DNA from 2 places in the Paenibacillus sp. HJGM_3 genome. Region 1 is predicted to be linked to the other one. Evidence: riboswitches for the same ligand, from Rfam matches in the RefSeq annotation. Region 1 holds a riboswitch; the other holds the start of a gene.
The links. A riboswitch is a leader RNA that binds a small molecule or an ion and turns the genes downstream of it on or off. The one in region 1 is predicted to bind cobalamin.
Positions count from the first base shown of each region.

Region 1 (7,075 bases):
GACGGCAGCATGTACGCCGCCGACGCAGGCGCCAGGCGGCTCGCCACGAGCGCGGCCGCCGATGAGATGAACCCGTCGATGACGACGGGGCAGCGGTGCGCGGCGGCGCCGAGGATGACGCCGACAAGGCCGGCGATCTCTAGGCCGCCGACCGCGGCCAGCGCGCCGAGCGCGTCACCGCCGCCGCCGAGCCGGTCGCGGTTCGCCTCGAGGGCGCGGCGCACGACGGCGGCCTTGTGCAGCCGCTTCGCCTCGTCGATGCCGGTGCCGCGCCCGACGATCGCTTCCGCGTCCGCACCGGTCAGCGCCGCGAGCAGCGCCGAGCTCGGCGTCGTGTTGCCGATGCCCATCTCGCCGGTCGCGAACAGCCGGTAGCCGCGCTCCGCGAGGTCGCGCACCGTCTCGAGCCCCGCGACGATCGCCTCGGCGGCTTCCTCGCGGCTCATCGCCGGGCCGGCGGCGATATTCGCCGTGCCGTACCGCACCTTGCGGCGCACGAGCTGCGGGTGCTCGATGTCGGCGTTCACGCCGACATCGACGCACACCACATCGGCGCCCGCATGACGGGCCAGCACGTTGACCGCCGCGCCGCCGTGCAGGAAGTTCAGCACCATCTGCGGCGTCACCTCGGGCGGGAAGGCGCTCACCCCCTCTACGCACACCCCGTGGTCGCCGGCCATGACAATGACCGCCTTGCGCGACAAGTCGGGCGATAGCGTGCCGGTGATACCGGCCACCTGCCGCGCGATCTCCTCGAGCCGCCCAAGGCTGCCCGGCGGCTTCGTCAGCTGATCGAGCCGCTCGCCGGCGGCTTGCACCATCGCGGCATCGATCGGTCCGATGCGCCCGATCGCCTCCGCCACCAGCCGCTCCTTCTCTCCTCGCGATCGAGCCTCACTCGTTCGTTCCCCTTGATCCATCTCTGTAACCCCCGATCCTAATAGCTCTGAGGAATCCATTTCCACAAAAAATAGAAGCAATAACTGAACATTTTTCCTCTATGGCATGCGAAACCCGATGTTCCTTATCCATAAAGGATATTTTTCCATCTATTTCGTCCCATTGAAGAGACCTCGCACCTACCCCGAGGGCTGCAGCATAATCTGCGGCGCCCCGCTCACCGGATGCGCCAGGATGATCGGCTCCGTCCCGTAGACGTCGGCGATCAGCTCGCGGCGCATCACCTCGACCGGCGTGCCGACCTGCGCGACGGCGCCGCCGTGCAGCACGAGCAGCCGGTCGCAATATTGCGCCGCCAGGTTCAAGTCGTGCAGCACCGCCACGACCGTGAGGTCGGCTTCCCGCTGCCAACGGCGGACAGCGTCCATCATCTGCAGCTGGTAGCCGATGTCGAGGTACGTCGTCGGCTCGTCGAGCAGGAGCAGCTTCGGCTGCTGCGCCATCACCTTGGCCAGCGCCACGCGCTGCCGCTCGCCGCCGCTCAGATGCTCCAGCGTCCGCTCCGCTAGAGCGTCTAGGCTCAGCTTCGCCATAATCGCATCGACCAGCGACGCGGTATCCTCCCGCTCCTCGCCGAGCCAGTTCTGGAACGGGAAGCGGCCCATCTCGACCACGTCGCGTACGGTGAAGCCGATCGGCGGCAGCGCGTCCTGCTGCAGCACGGCGACCCAACGCGCCAGCTCCTTGCGCGAATACGCATGAACCGCGCGCCCGTCGAGCTCCACGGTGCCGGAATCGGCCGCTTCCAGGCCCGACAGCAGCTTCAGCAGCGTCGACTTCCCGCTCCCGTTCGGCCCGATGATGCCGAACAGCTCGCCTCGGCCGACCGTGAACCCGACATCCCTCAGAATAAGCTGCCGGTCGAACGATTTGGTTGCCCGTTGTACGGTGATCATGACGCTCCCTCCTCAGCCTCTCAGCGTTTTCTTGTGCTTGCTCAGCAAATAGGCGAAGAACGGCGCGCCCAGGAACGCCGTGACCACTCCGAGCGGGATTTCCGTAGGACTAAGCGCCATCCGCGCGATCGTATCCGCCCACAGCACATAGATGCCGCCCGCGATCATGGACAGCGGAATAATGAGCCGATAATCCGGACCGACGAGGAGCCGGACGAGATGCGGCGTGATGAGCCCGACGAACCCGATCACCCCGGACACCGAGACGGCGGCCGCCGTCAGCAGCGTGGAGAAGATCAGAATGATCTTCTTCGTCCGCTCCACCGGCACCCCCAGATGCGCCGCCTGCCTTTCGCCCAAGGCGAACAAGTTCAGCGACCGGGAATACATAACCAGGACGATGAATCCTAAGATCAAGTACGGCAGTACGACCCCCGTAAACTTCCAGCCTCTCAGCGCCAAGCTGCCCATCAGCCAGAACAGGATCTCGTTCACCACCCGGTTCGACATCGACACCATGAACGACACGATCGCCCCGAGGAAGGCGGACACGACGACGCCGGATAAAATAATCGTCTCCAGCTGGAATTTGCCGTTGAAATTGGCCAGCCGGAACACGATCCACAGGCTGACCAAGCCGGTCACGAACGCCACCATCGGCACCGTCCATTGCCCGAAGAGCGCAAACTGCAGGCCGAATAAAATCAGGAATGCCGCCCCCACGGATGCTCCCGAAGCGACGCCCAGCGTATACGGATCGGCCAGCGGGTTGCGAAGCACACCCTGATAGCCCGCCCCGGCCAGGGACAGCGCCGCGCCCACCAGAATGCCGAGCATAATGCGAGGGAAACGGACCTTCAGCACGATTTGCTCGGAAGAGTCCGGCCAAGTCGGATGCACCCAGTCTCCTAGTACCGGTATATGATGCAGCAGAATGAGCCATACGTCGCTGATCGGCAGCCGTGCCGAGCCCATCGACAAGCTGATCACCAGAGAGAGAACAAGGAGAAGCATGCCTGCTCCTCCCCAACCCAACAGCTTTTTCTTCATGTTTATTTCACCAGATCGGGATAAATGGCCTTGGCGATTTCATAGAGGCCTTGCGTGATGCGCGGACCCGGACGCGACAGCAGGTTGTCGTCCAACCCGGCCACCCGGTTGTTCGCAATTGCGCTGATTTTGTCCCAGCCGCTGCGGCCGCGGATCGTCTTCTCCAGATCGGGCACGCCCTTCGCGAACAGAATGACGTCCGGGTTCGACTGGATGATTTTCTCCTCGCTGATCTGCTTCCAGCCGGTCAAGTCGGAGGCTACGTTCACCCCGCCCGCGATCGTGATGAGATCGTCCATGAACTCCCCTTTGCCGACCGTCCAGCCCGGGGAGAACTCGATGTACACCTTCTTCTTTTGGTCGTCCTTCAGCCCTTTGACCGCATCGACGACCTTTTGCTTCTCGGCCTTCATCTGGGCAATCACTTTGTCCGCTTGCTCCTGCGTATCGGTAATGCGGCCGTACAGCGCAATGCGCTCGATCGCCTGATCCACCGTCTTCGGCTCTACCGAGAACAAGTTCATCTTGAGCTCGGTCAGCTTCTCGACCGATTTTTTGTTGAGCGACAGGCCGGCAAACACGATGTCGGGATTGGCCGCTAGAATCGCTTCGGAATTGCCCTGCAGGTTGCCCATCTTCGGCTTTGTCTTTGCTTCCGCCGGGTAGTCGTCGTAGTCGGTGACGCCTACGATTTTGCTGCCCAGGCCCAGGGCGAACAGCACTTCGGTCTCGCTCGGCGAGAGCGAGACGATCCGCTCCGGGGCTTTGGCGAACGTCACTTCTTTGCCCGAAGCGTCCTTGACAGTCAGCGGATATACCGTCTTCTTACTGTTAGCACTTGCCGTAGCCGTCGGCGTCGCAGTCGCCGAGGCGTTCGGCGTTGCGGCAGCCTTTGCCGGGTCCTGCACACCGGTCGGCGCCCCTCCCTTGTCCCCGCAGCCTGCAGCCAGACCCATCAGCAGCGCCGCCGCCAATACCAGATACCGTGTTTTCTTCATCCTTCTCGCTCCCCATTCTTGCCTTTATAGTTGAGAGCTTGGTCTACCGAATCGCCATGGACAAAAAAGCATGATAGGAAATACAAAATACAAAAACCTCTATCCGGTCGGACAGAGGTTCAGCAAATCAAGGGAGACGTCTTGCCTCGCGCCGTGAGGCGCAAATGCAACACTAGCATTCCTGCTCCTGATTCAGCCGGTCCTTTTCCTCGAAGGATTCCATGTGCTTTTCCCTATCCAGGCAGGTCTCCTGACTTGTAGGTTCCGATCTTCCTCGCCTTCCCATCCGGACGGACAGTGGCCTTGTGAGGAACATCCCTAGCTTACAGTGGCGGGACCGTGTCGGATTCTCACCGACTTCCCTTTTAACCCCGATCTCCGGTTGAATATGCATCCGGACATGCGCGGCACCTGGCAGGTATTCCAAGTATTCGTTTGACTAAGCTTCCACGCTATGAATTATAGTGCATGCCCCTGAATCTGGCAAGTGTGGAGATAGAGTCCGCCGGCGGCGACTAAAATAAGCCAGGACGTGACATCCTACAAACGAGCAACCACTTCATAGCGAAAGGGGAATGTCCCAGTGACGACGTCCAAAGCACGCCGAGAGAATTTGGTGAAGATGCGCAAGCAAACTCAACATCCCCACGGGAAAGTGAAATCCCTGAAGGAGCTCTCCGAAGAGTAGACGCCTAGCCGCTCATGAGGCATGATTGCTTTACGGCCGGCGGAGCTTACGGCTCCCCGGCTTTTTTATCAAATCAGAATTTAATAATCACAGGGTCGCCGCAAAGTACGGGGTATTTTGGGTTGCCTGCATAGCCGACTCGCCGTGTCTACTAATCCTCCGCTTTCATAGAATACTAGGGAAGTCGACGGACAAGGAGGGTGAACGATGAACCGGACTCATTTTAAGACATTTCGCTTCCGGATCGGCAAGAACAAGTTCCTCGTCATCAAAATTCAGCAATCGGCTACGGCCAAAACGGAGAGCGGGAATGCCTTAGCGAGTAACGCCTTGAACGTTAAAATTCTCAAAGAAGTGCTGCGTAATCGCCGTCGTCGTCGCTAGCAATCCCCTCTCTCCATCGCGCTTGAAAGGGGGTGACCACTATGCCGCGCTCTAAAAAAAACAATGTGCAAAAATGGGGGAAAGGCAATACGAAAATCAAGACGAAGCAGTCCGCCAGCGCCTCCATCAACCAAGGGGGCAATGCATTCGCCATCAACGCTGTCGACATTGGCGTCGTCCGCATCCGTCCGCAATAATAACGGCCCAAGCCCGTCCGGGACTTCACCCTCCGGACGGGCTTTACTTCGTTTAGGCAGCCCGCCCGTTCACGATCCGATTGAACGAGTGAACGGTCAAGCCATAGTAGACGGCATAGATGAGCGCATACAGCGAGAGCGATGTGACGATTGGTACCGTCAGGTTCACATCGATCAGCCCGCTGAGCACGGTCGTGAGCCGAGACATCAGCACGATGCTGTGTGTCAGGCCGACGAGGAGCGGCAGCGCGAACACGAACAGCGTCTGCTTAGCGATCGAACCGTGTATCGCCCGGCGGCTCACGCCGATCTTGCGCAGGATGGCGTACCGGTCCTTCTCGGCATGCGCATCGGTCAGCTGCTTGAAGTAGATGACGCTGCCCGTCGCGGCCAGAAAGACGAGGCCGAGGAAAGCGAAGATGAACATGTCGAGACCGGCGCTCTCAAGCCCTGCCTTGTAGAATGTGGCGTAGGAGGACAGCTGCGCCTTGTCCGCCTCCGGCATGCGCATCAATTGCTCGCCGGTCGCTTCGGCCTGAGACTCGTCCTGGACCTCATAGGCCCGGTATACCACAGGCGGCACCTGCTTCGCCATCTCGGCGAACCGTGCATCGTTCACCACGAAGTAAAAGTCCGGGAACTTCCAGTTGATAACCCGGTCCTCCGTCAAATCCCCGAACGTTAGGGTCAGACTGCCTCCCGGCAACTCTGGCTGCAGCGTCTTGCCCTGAAAGTCGCGGTTTGTGAAGCCGGTGTACATAGGCCGGATGGCGATTAGTTCCCACTCGGCAGGCGGTGCGAGCATCCTGCTTTTACCAAGAGCTTGCTGCAAGCGATTGTAGGTGCTCACTGAGAGGAAGTTGAGCGGACGTTCGTCGACCTCGTAATAGCGGCTCGGCAGCATAGTCGGGTCCGAGAACGCACCTTTTGTCTTCACGACCGGAACGTCCACTTGGGCCACCACCGGATGGGATGTATCGCTGCGAATGATCCGTTCGACCTGTGCATCGAAGGCTTCACCCTGGGATAAATGCATGTAGCTGAACGGAGCCTTCCGCTCCTGGGTAATCTTGTTGCTGTAGAACTCGCTGAAGCTGGCGCCGCTAAGCAGCATCGTGAGCGTGCTGAGCAAGGTCACCATGGCGAGTGTCCGGGCGTTGCCGTTCATCCTGTACAGCAACTGAGAGATGCTGACAAGGTTCATGCCCTTGTAGTACAGCGGCTTGTGGCCGCGCGCCCGCTTCAGCACGTAGATCGTAAGAGATCGGAACAGCAGGAACGTGCCCACGATTAGGGTCGCTAGCAAAAGGACAATATTCGTTGTAAATTCGGCATTGGACTGAATATCCCGACCTGAGATCCAGTAGGCAAACCCGATGAACAGCACGGCTAGGACGGCCGTGACGAATTTGGCTTTGGGCTCCTGCTCCCCCTCCTTGTCCGCCTGGAACAGCTGAATCAGCTTGAACCTATAGATGAGCCGGTAGCTGTTGATCGACGTCAAGAGCTGAATGACCGCGAACACGAGTACGGTATTGGCGATCGCATGGGGCGAGATCCTGAAGCTCACGTGCCCCTCTATCCCCATAACCTTCAGCAGAATCATCGTGAACAGCTTGGACGAAAATGCTCCCAGTACGATACCCGCCACGATGGCGATCGCGCCCATGATGACGTTCTCGTAGAAAAGCATCCGCCCGATCGTTTTCTTCCGCATGCCCAGCAGCGCGTATAGGCCGACCTCCTTCTTGCGCTTGCGAGTGAAGAAGGCGTTCGAGTACCAGACGAACACGACGACGAACAGGAGGAGCAGGAGCGAAGCTTGCAGGAAAATGGAGCGGACGACGTTGGCCGGCATCGTGCTGGCGGCTATGTCTCCGCTGTACCGCAGCGAGACGAACG
Region 1 covers NZ_JBJGED010000022.1:134,234-141,308, reverse strand. Annotated here, with positions in the region: gene cobT (nicotinate-nucleotide--dimethylbenzimidazole phosphoribosyltransferase) at 1-821, opposite strand, end outside; gene ACI5FR_RS22750 (heme ABC transporter ATP-binding protein) at 1,080-1,856, opposite strand; gene ACI5FR_RS22745 (FecCD family ABC transporter permease) at 1,869-2,906, opposite strand; gene ACI5FR_RS22740 (ABC transporter substrate-binding protein) at 2,909-3,904, opposite strand; cobalamin riboswitch at 4,128-4,334, opposite strand; gene ACI5FR_RS22735 (DUF6254 family protein) at 4,488-4,592, shown strand; gene ACI5FR_RS22730 (hypothetical protein) at 4,800-4,976, shown strand; gene ACI5FR_RS22725 (hypothetical protein) at 5,018-5,173, shown strand; gene ACI5FR_RS22720 (FtsX-like permease family protein) at 5,226-7,075, opposite strand, start outside.

Region 2 (7,075 bases), on a different contig from region 1:
TAATGAATGTGCACAGCATGAACAGACAGACACTATCAAACATTTTGAATCTCAGGGAGGTCATCTTGTTGAAAAAGCGGTTCAATCAAGTCGTCGTATTGACGATGGCATCGGCACTCATTCTTAGCGCCTGCGGCAAATCGGATACGGGCTCCGCGACGCCTACTCCAGGCAATTCATCCAGTCCGGCCAAATCTGCGGCCCCTACCAAAGAAAAGCTCACATTGAACTGGATGGTCGGTACGCCTACGAACAACTCCAGCCTCCCTTCCGGGGACAAGGACTTCGTTAAGAAAGCCATCGAAGAAAAATTCAACGTCGAGATCAAGTTGGATTACATGGCCATGGGTCCGGAATTCACCACGAAGCTGAATACGCTTCTCGCGTCGGGCACTGCGCCTGATATGTTCCATGCGGAAGGCACCGCAACGTCTAAATACGTAAATGATGGCGCAGTCCTGGATCTGACCAATTACGTAACGCCGGCCAAAATGCCCAACTATTTTAAATGGGTTACCGATACGGAGATGAAGCGGTATCAGGTCGGCGGCAAGTTCATGCGCGCTCCGGTGCCTTTTGAAAAGAACTGGTACATCTCTTATTATGTAAGGAAAGACTGGATCGATGCGTTGAACGCGAAGGATCCGAACCTCAAGCTGAAGGTGCCGACGAACTATGACGAAATGCTCGCGGTCATGAAGGCTTTCACTTTCAACGATCCGGACGGTAACGGCAAAAACGATACGTACGGGTTCACGACCGCCGGGGCAGGGACGTCCATCCCGGGCGACTTTCCTGAGTGGGTGAAGAACGGCATGGTGCCGGCGGGCTTTTATGTCGACAAGGACAACAACTTCATCGACAGCGGCACGAACCTCCGAACCGCCAAGGTTCTGGAGGATATCCGCAAAACGCTGGATTTGAAAGTCGTCGATCCCGATTGGTTCCTGAACAAATCAGGTGATCAATTCACGAAGATTCAGCAAGGAAAAGCGGGGATATTCTATTCCACCGTCCGTGACATAGCCTTCGACAACACGAGCAACAGCGTCCAGAAAAAGACTCGCGAAACTACGGGTAACCAAAAAGCCGAGTTCGCCGCTTTCCATATTGCGGGCGACGTTCCGGTCACCTATGAGCCGCTCCCAGGCGTACCGTTCCTGTTCAACGCCAAAGCGGATCCGAAAAAAGTGGAACGTACGATCGAGATCCTAGACTGGCTGGCTAGCCCGGAAGGCTATCTGCTCGCCAACTTCGGTAAGGAGAACGTGCACTACAAGAAGGAAGGCAATAAAATCACGCTTATCCCGGACGCGATTAAGAAGGACATCAGCGACAACGGCAACTTCACCGAAATATGGGGCGGCGTATTCAGCTATAATGTCAAGGATCCTTCCAACACGATCGGATTGCAAATCGTAGATCCTCGCGAAACGGACCATGACCGCGCTATCCTTGCTTCCATGAAGAAAAACAAATACTACTTGCTCGGTACGAACGTCGTACCTCCTGTAGGCCTGGATATCGGCTCATACCGGACTCAGATGCGGGCTAAGCAAGTCAAAGTGCTGTTCGAAGAGAAAGATTCCAGCAACTGGCCGAAATATCTGCAAGAATTGCTCGATACGTATAAAGCGAAAGCGATCTTCGACGCATACGCGGAGCAAATCTCCACAGCTCTTGGCAAAAAGGTTACGTTCAAAACAGATTGATATTCCACGAATACGGCTCCCGGGTTTTAACACCCGGGGGCTTTTTAATTACAAGAATCACCCAATCCATAACTATAGATTCTCCCTTGCTCTTAATATCGGAGAAGGGAGGATTTAGATAGTAAAAAAGGTAGTTGCCTAGACAAACCTTTATGCTATATTATAGTTACATACAGGATAGGTACAGGATATACTTTTATAAATTCTATACATGTAAAATACAGATCCGCTAAATTGTTATACAGTGGTATTTCCATAAATTACGGCTGGAGGTGTCGCTTATATTCCAACATAATAGGTATTGATTGTAAGCGGTTTCTAGTAAAGGTGCACAGTATGAACAGACAAACAAAAATCAAACATTTTGAATCCCAGGGAGGTCATCTTGTTGAAAAAGCGGTTCAATCAAGTCGTAGTATTAACGATGGCATCGGCACTCATTCTTAGCGCTTGCGGCAAATCGGATACAGGCTCCGCGACGCCTACTCCAGGCAACTCTTCCAGCCCGGCCAAATCTGCGGCCCCGACCAAAGAAAAGCTGACCCTCAGCTGGATGGTCGGTACGCCGACGAACAACTCCAGCCTTCCATCCGGGGATAAAGATTTTATCAAGAAGACGCTAGAAGAAAAGTTCAACGTAGAAATTAAGCTGGACTATATGGCTATGGGTCCGGAATTTACGCAGAAGCTGAATACGCTGCTTGCTTCGGGCAGCGCGCCTGACATGTTCCAGGCTGAGGGCACCGCTACGACCAAGTACGTCACAGACGGCGCTCTCATGGATATGACGAATTATGTGACGCCGGCCAAGATGCCGAACTACTTCAAGTGGGTTACCGACACGGAGATGAAGCGTTACCAAGTCGGCGGCAAGTTCATGCGCGCTCCTGTACCTTTCGAGAAAAACGCCTACTTCTCTTATTATGTTCGGAAAGACTGGATCGATGCGCTGAATGCGAAAGATCCTAGCCTCAAGCTGAAAGTGCCGACAAACTACGACGAAATGGTCGCGGTCATGAAGGCGTTTACGTTCAACGATCCTGACGGCAACGGCAAGAACGATACGTATGGGTTCACTACTGCCGGCGCCGGAACGTCCATCACCGGGGACTTCCCGGAATGGGTGAAGAACGGCTTGGTCCCTGCGAGCTTCTATGTGGATAAAGACAACAATTTCATCGATAGCGGCACGAACGTCCGCACCGCCAAGGTACTGGACGATATCCGCAAGCTGCTCGATATGAAGGTGGTCGATCCCGACTGGTTCCTGAACAAATCCGGGGAGCAGTTAACGAAGATTCAACAAGGCAAGGCCGGCATTTTCTACTCGGCGGTCCGCGACATTGCCTTCGACAATACGAACAACAGCGTTCAGAAAAAGACGCGCGAAGTAACCGGCAACCAAAAAGCCGAATTCGCGGCGTTCCATATCGCGGGCGACGTGCCGGTCAGCTACGAGCCGCTGCCAGGCGTACCGTTCCTGTTCAACGCAAAAGCGGATCCTAAAAAAATTGAGCGCACCATCGAGATTCTCGATTACCTTGCAACGCCGGAAGGGTACCTGCTCACCAACTTCGGGAAAGAAAACGTGCATTACAAGAAAGAAGGCAACAAGGTTACTCTGATTCCGGATGCGATCAAGAAGGACATCGGCGACAACGGTAACTTTACGGAAATTTGGAGCAGTGTATTCAGCTACAACGTGAAGGATCCATCCAACCAAATCGGCATCCAAATCATCGACCCGCGCGAAACCGATCATGACCGCGAAATTCTCGCCACCATGAAGAAGAACAAATACTACTTGCTCGGAACGAACGTAGTTCCTCCTGTAGGGCTTGATATCGGCTCTTACCGCACCCAAATGCGTGCTAAGCAAGTGAAAGTATTGTTCGAGGAGAAAGACTCCAGCAACTGGCCGAAATACTTGCAAGAACTGCTCGATACGTATAAAGCGAAAGCGATCTTCGACGCATACGCGGAGCAAATTTCTACAGCGCTTGGCAAAAAGGTCACGTTCAAAACCGATTGATCGTTGAGTTACCGGCTTCCGGGTTTAATTACCCGGGAGTTTTTTTATCTTTTTATTTTCTTCTTGGCGGTTGACAGAATCAATATCTTGATATAATCTGAAGTTCGACAACTACATATGGACATGTATGGGTGCCTGGCAGCGATCGGCTGCCAAGGCTTAATAGGGAAATTCGGTAGAGCAACAGCGAATCCGATGCGGTCCCGCCACTGTAACAGAGAAGCTCCTTCGATATGCCACTGGCCATAAGGCTGGGAAGGCGGAAGGTTGCGATGAATCTGGAGCCAGGAGACCTGCCCACGCATGAAGACACAACGGTACCTACGGGAGATAGGGGATGTGTCGGACAAGCTTGCAAGGACGAATTTGGGTTCGGGCTGCTGCCGGTTGGACAGCGGCGGGTTCGGACGGCTTCATCGTGCAGATGCGGGGCGTGTCTGGCTTTCTCTCGGGGGAGGCCGGATGCGCCTTTTTGATGTCGATATCGCCCATCGGGCACGCATGAAATACTAGATTGCTAGAGGGAGTGAAGCTCGCCATGTTAATCGTCTATGACTCCCGAACGGGGAATGTGGAGCGTTTCGTGAGGAAGCTCGGCCTCGATGTGCTTAAATTGCACGACTCCGAGTCGCAGCAGGTTGAGGAGCCGTTCGTCATGGTGACGTATACGACCGGGTTCGGTCATGTACCAGCCCAAGTGATGAACTTCCTGAATCGCAACCGTGCCCATCTGAGGGGGGTATCGGCCAGCGGGAACCGCAATTGGGGCGCATCGTTCGCCGGCAGCGCCGACGCCATCGCCGAGCAGTTCGGCGTCCCGATCGTTCATAAATTCGAGCTGTCCGGCACGTCTACCGATGTAGAACGATTTCGAGAGGGGTTGAACCGCGTTGCGGCACATTGAATTGAACAACCAGCTGATGCAGCGGACCGAAGATGGGTTTTACGATTTGGAGAAAGACCGCGAGGCGGCCGCCGCCTTCCTGGAGGAAGTGGAGACGAAGCGAATGAAGTTCCCATCCTTACGGGAGAAGCTCGACTACTTGATCCGGCATCACTATTATACGAACGTGTATGAGCGCTATACATACGAGCAAGTCGAGGCCGTCTATCGGCTGACCGACGAGGCGGGCTTCCGGTTCCAGTCGTATATGGCGGTCTCGAAGTTTTACAAGGACTACGCCCTCAAGACGGACGACAAAAGCCAGTATCTCGAGCGCTATGAAGACCGGGTAGCCATCGTGGCGCTCTTCCTTGGGCACGGGGACGCGGAGCTGGCCAAACGGATCGCGCTCGCCATGATCGAGCAGCGGCTGCAGCCGGCGACACCGACATTCTTGAATGCGGGCAAGAGCCGCAGAGGCGAGATGGTAAGCTGCTTCCTGCTGGAGATGGACGATTCGCTCAACTCGATCAATTATGTGCTCTGCACGTGCATGCAGCTGTCGAAGATCGGCGGCGGGGTCGCCGTGAACTTGTCCAAGCTGCGCGGGCGCGGCGAGCCCATCAAGGGCGTGGAGGGCGCGGCGAAAGGCATCATGCCGATTCTGAAGCTGCTCGAGGACGCATTCTCTTACGCGGATCAGATGGGGCAGCGCAAAGGCTCCGGAGCGGCGTACTACAACATTTTCGGCTGGGACGTGCTGGAGTTTCTCGATTGCAAAAAAATTAACGCCGATGAAAAGTCGCGCATCAAGACGCTGTCCATCGGGCTTATCGTACCGGACAAGCTGTACCGGCTCGCCGCCGAGAACAAGCCGCTTACGGTGTTCGGCTCCTATTCCGTCTATCAGGCCTATGGGAAGCACCTGGACGACTTGGACATCGATTCGATGTATGAGGAACTGCTCGCCAATCCGGCGGTGCTGAAGAAAACGGTGATGAGCGCGCGAGACATGCTGACGAAGATCGCTTCGATCCAGCTGGAGTCCGGCTATCCGTACATGATGAACAAGTCGAATGCGAACCGCGCTCACGCCTTGAAGGCGATCGGCGATGTGAAGATGTCCAACCTGTGCACCGAAATTTTCCAACTGCAAGAAACGTCCACGATCACCGACTACGACCAGCCGGATCACATTCGCCGCGACATCAGCTGCAATCTGGCTTCGCTCAACATCGTGAACGTCATGGAGCGCCGGGCGATCCGCGAATCCGTGCACGTCGGGATGGAAGCTCTGACGACCGTGAGCGACTTCTCGCAGATCGAGAACGCGCCCGGTGTCCGCAAAGCGAACAAGGAGCTGCATTCGGTCGGCCTCGGGGCGATGAATTTGAACGGCTTTTTGGCCAAAAACCGCATCGCGTACGAGAGCGAGGAAGCAAAGGATTTCGTCCGCACGTTCTTCATGATGATGAACTACTACTCGCTCGAGAAGAGCATGGAGATCGCCCGGGAACGGGGGGTTACGTTCCAGGATTTCGAGCGGTCGGAGTATGCGTCCGGCGTCTATTTCGCCAAGTATGTCGAGCAGGACTACCTCCCCCGTACGGAGAAGGTGGCGTCGCTGTTCGAGGGTATGGCCATTCCGACTCCGGCCGATTGGGCGGAGCTGAAGGAGCAGGTGCGGTGTCACGGCTTGTACCACGCTTATCGGCTGGCGATCGCGCCGACCCAGAGCATCTCTTACATCCAGAACGCGACGTCGAGCGTAATGCCGGTGGTGGAGCTCATCGAGACGCGTACATATGCGAATGCTACGACGTACTACCCGATGCCGTATTTGGCCCCGAATAATGTGTTTTATTACAAATCGGCTTACAACATGGACCAGTTCAAGATCATCGACCTGATCGCCGAGATCAGCCAGCATGTCGACCAGGGCATCTCCACGATCCTCCACGTCAACAGCAGCGTCTCTACGCGGGACTTGGCGCGCATGTACATTTATGCGGCTCACAAGGGGCTCAAGTCGTTGTACTACACCCGCACGAAGCATCTCTCGGTGGAAGAATGCACGAGCTGCGCCGTTTAAGGCAGCAGGACAAAGGAGGAGCGCGCATGCAAGCCGTCAATTGGAACCGGCCGGACGACGATTTCACACTGGCCTTCTGGCAGCAAAATGTAATGCAATTCTGGACGGATGAAGAAATTCCTCTGTCCGATGATATAATGGCGTGGATCGAGCTGAGCCCCGTCGAGCAGGACGTCTATATGAAGGTGCTCGGGGGCCTGACGCTGCTCGACACCGTGCAAGGCGGCGTAGGGATGCCGCGCATCGTGGAGCATGTAGACGGCCTGCAGCGCAAGGCGGTGCTGTCGTTTATGGGCATGATGGAGCAGATTCACGCCAAGTCGTACAGCAGCATCTTCACGACGCTCGCGACCGCG
Region 2 covers NZ_JBJGED010000021.1:30,624-37,698, reverse strand. Annotated here, with positions in the region: gene ACI5FR_RS21720 (type 2 periplasmic-binding domain-containing protein) at 69-1,712, shown strand; gene ACI5FR_RS21715 (type 2 periplasmic-binding domain-containing protein) at 2,101-3,744, shown strand; cobalamin riboswitch at 3,857-4,059, shown strand; gene nrdI (class Ib ribonucleoside-diphosphate reductase assembly flavoprotein NrdI) at 4,283-4,648, shown strand; gene nrdE (class 1b ribonucleoside-diphosphate reductase subunit alpha) at 4,635-6,719, shown strand; gene nrdF (class 1b ribonucleoside-diphosphate reductase subunit beta) at 6,746-7,075, shown strand, end outside.
Region 2: linked by a shared signal. The riboswitch ahead of nrdI (class Ib ribonucleoside-diphosphate reductase assembly flavoprotein NrdI) and the one ahead of ACI5FR_RS22740 (ABC transporter substrate-binding protein) in region 1 are both predicted to bind cobalamin.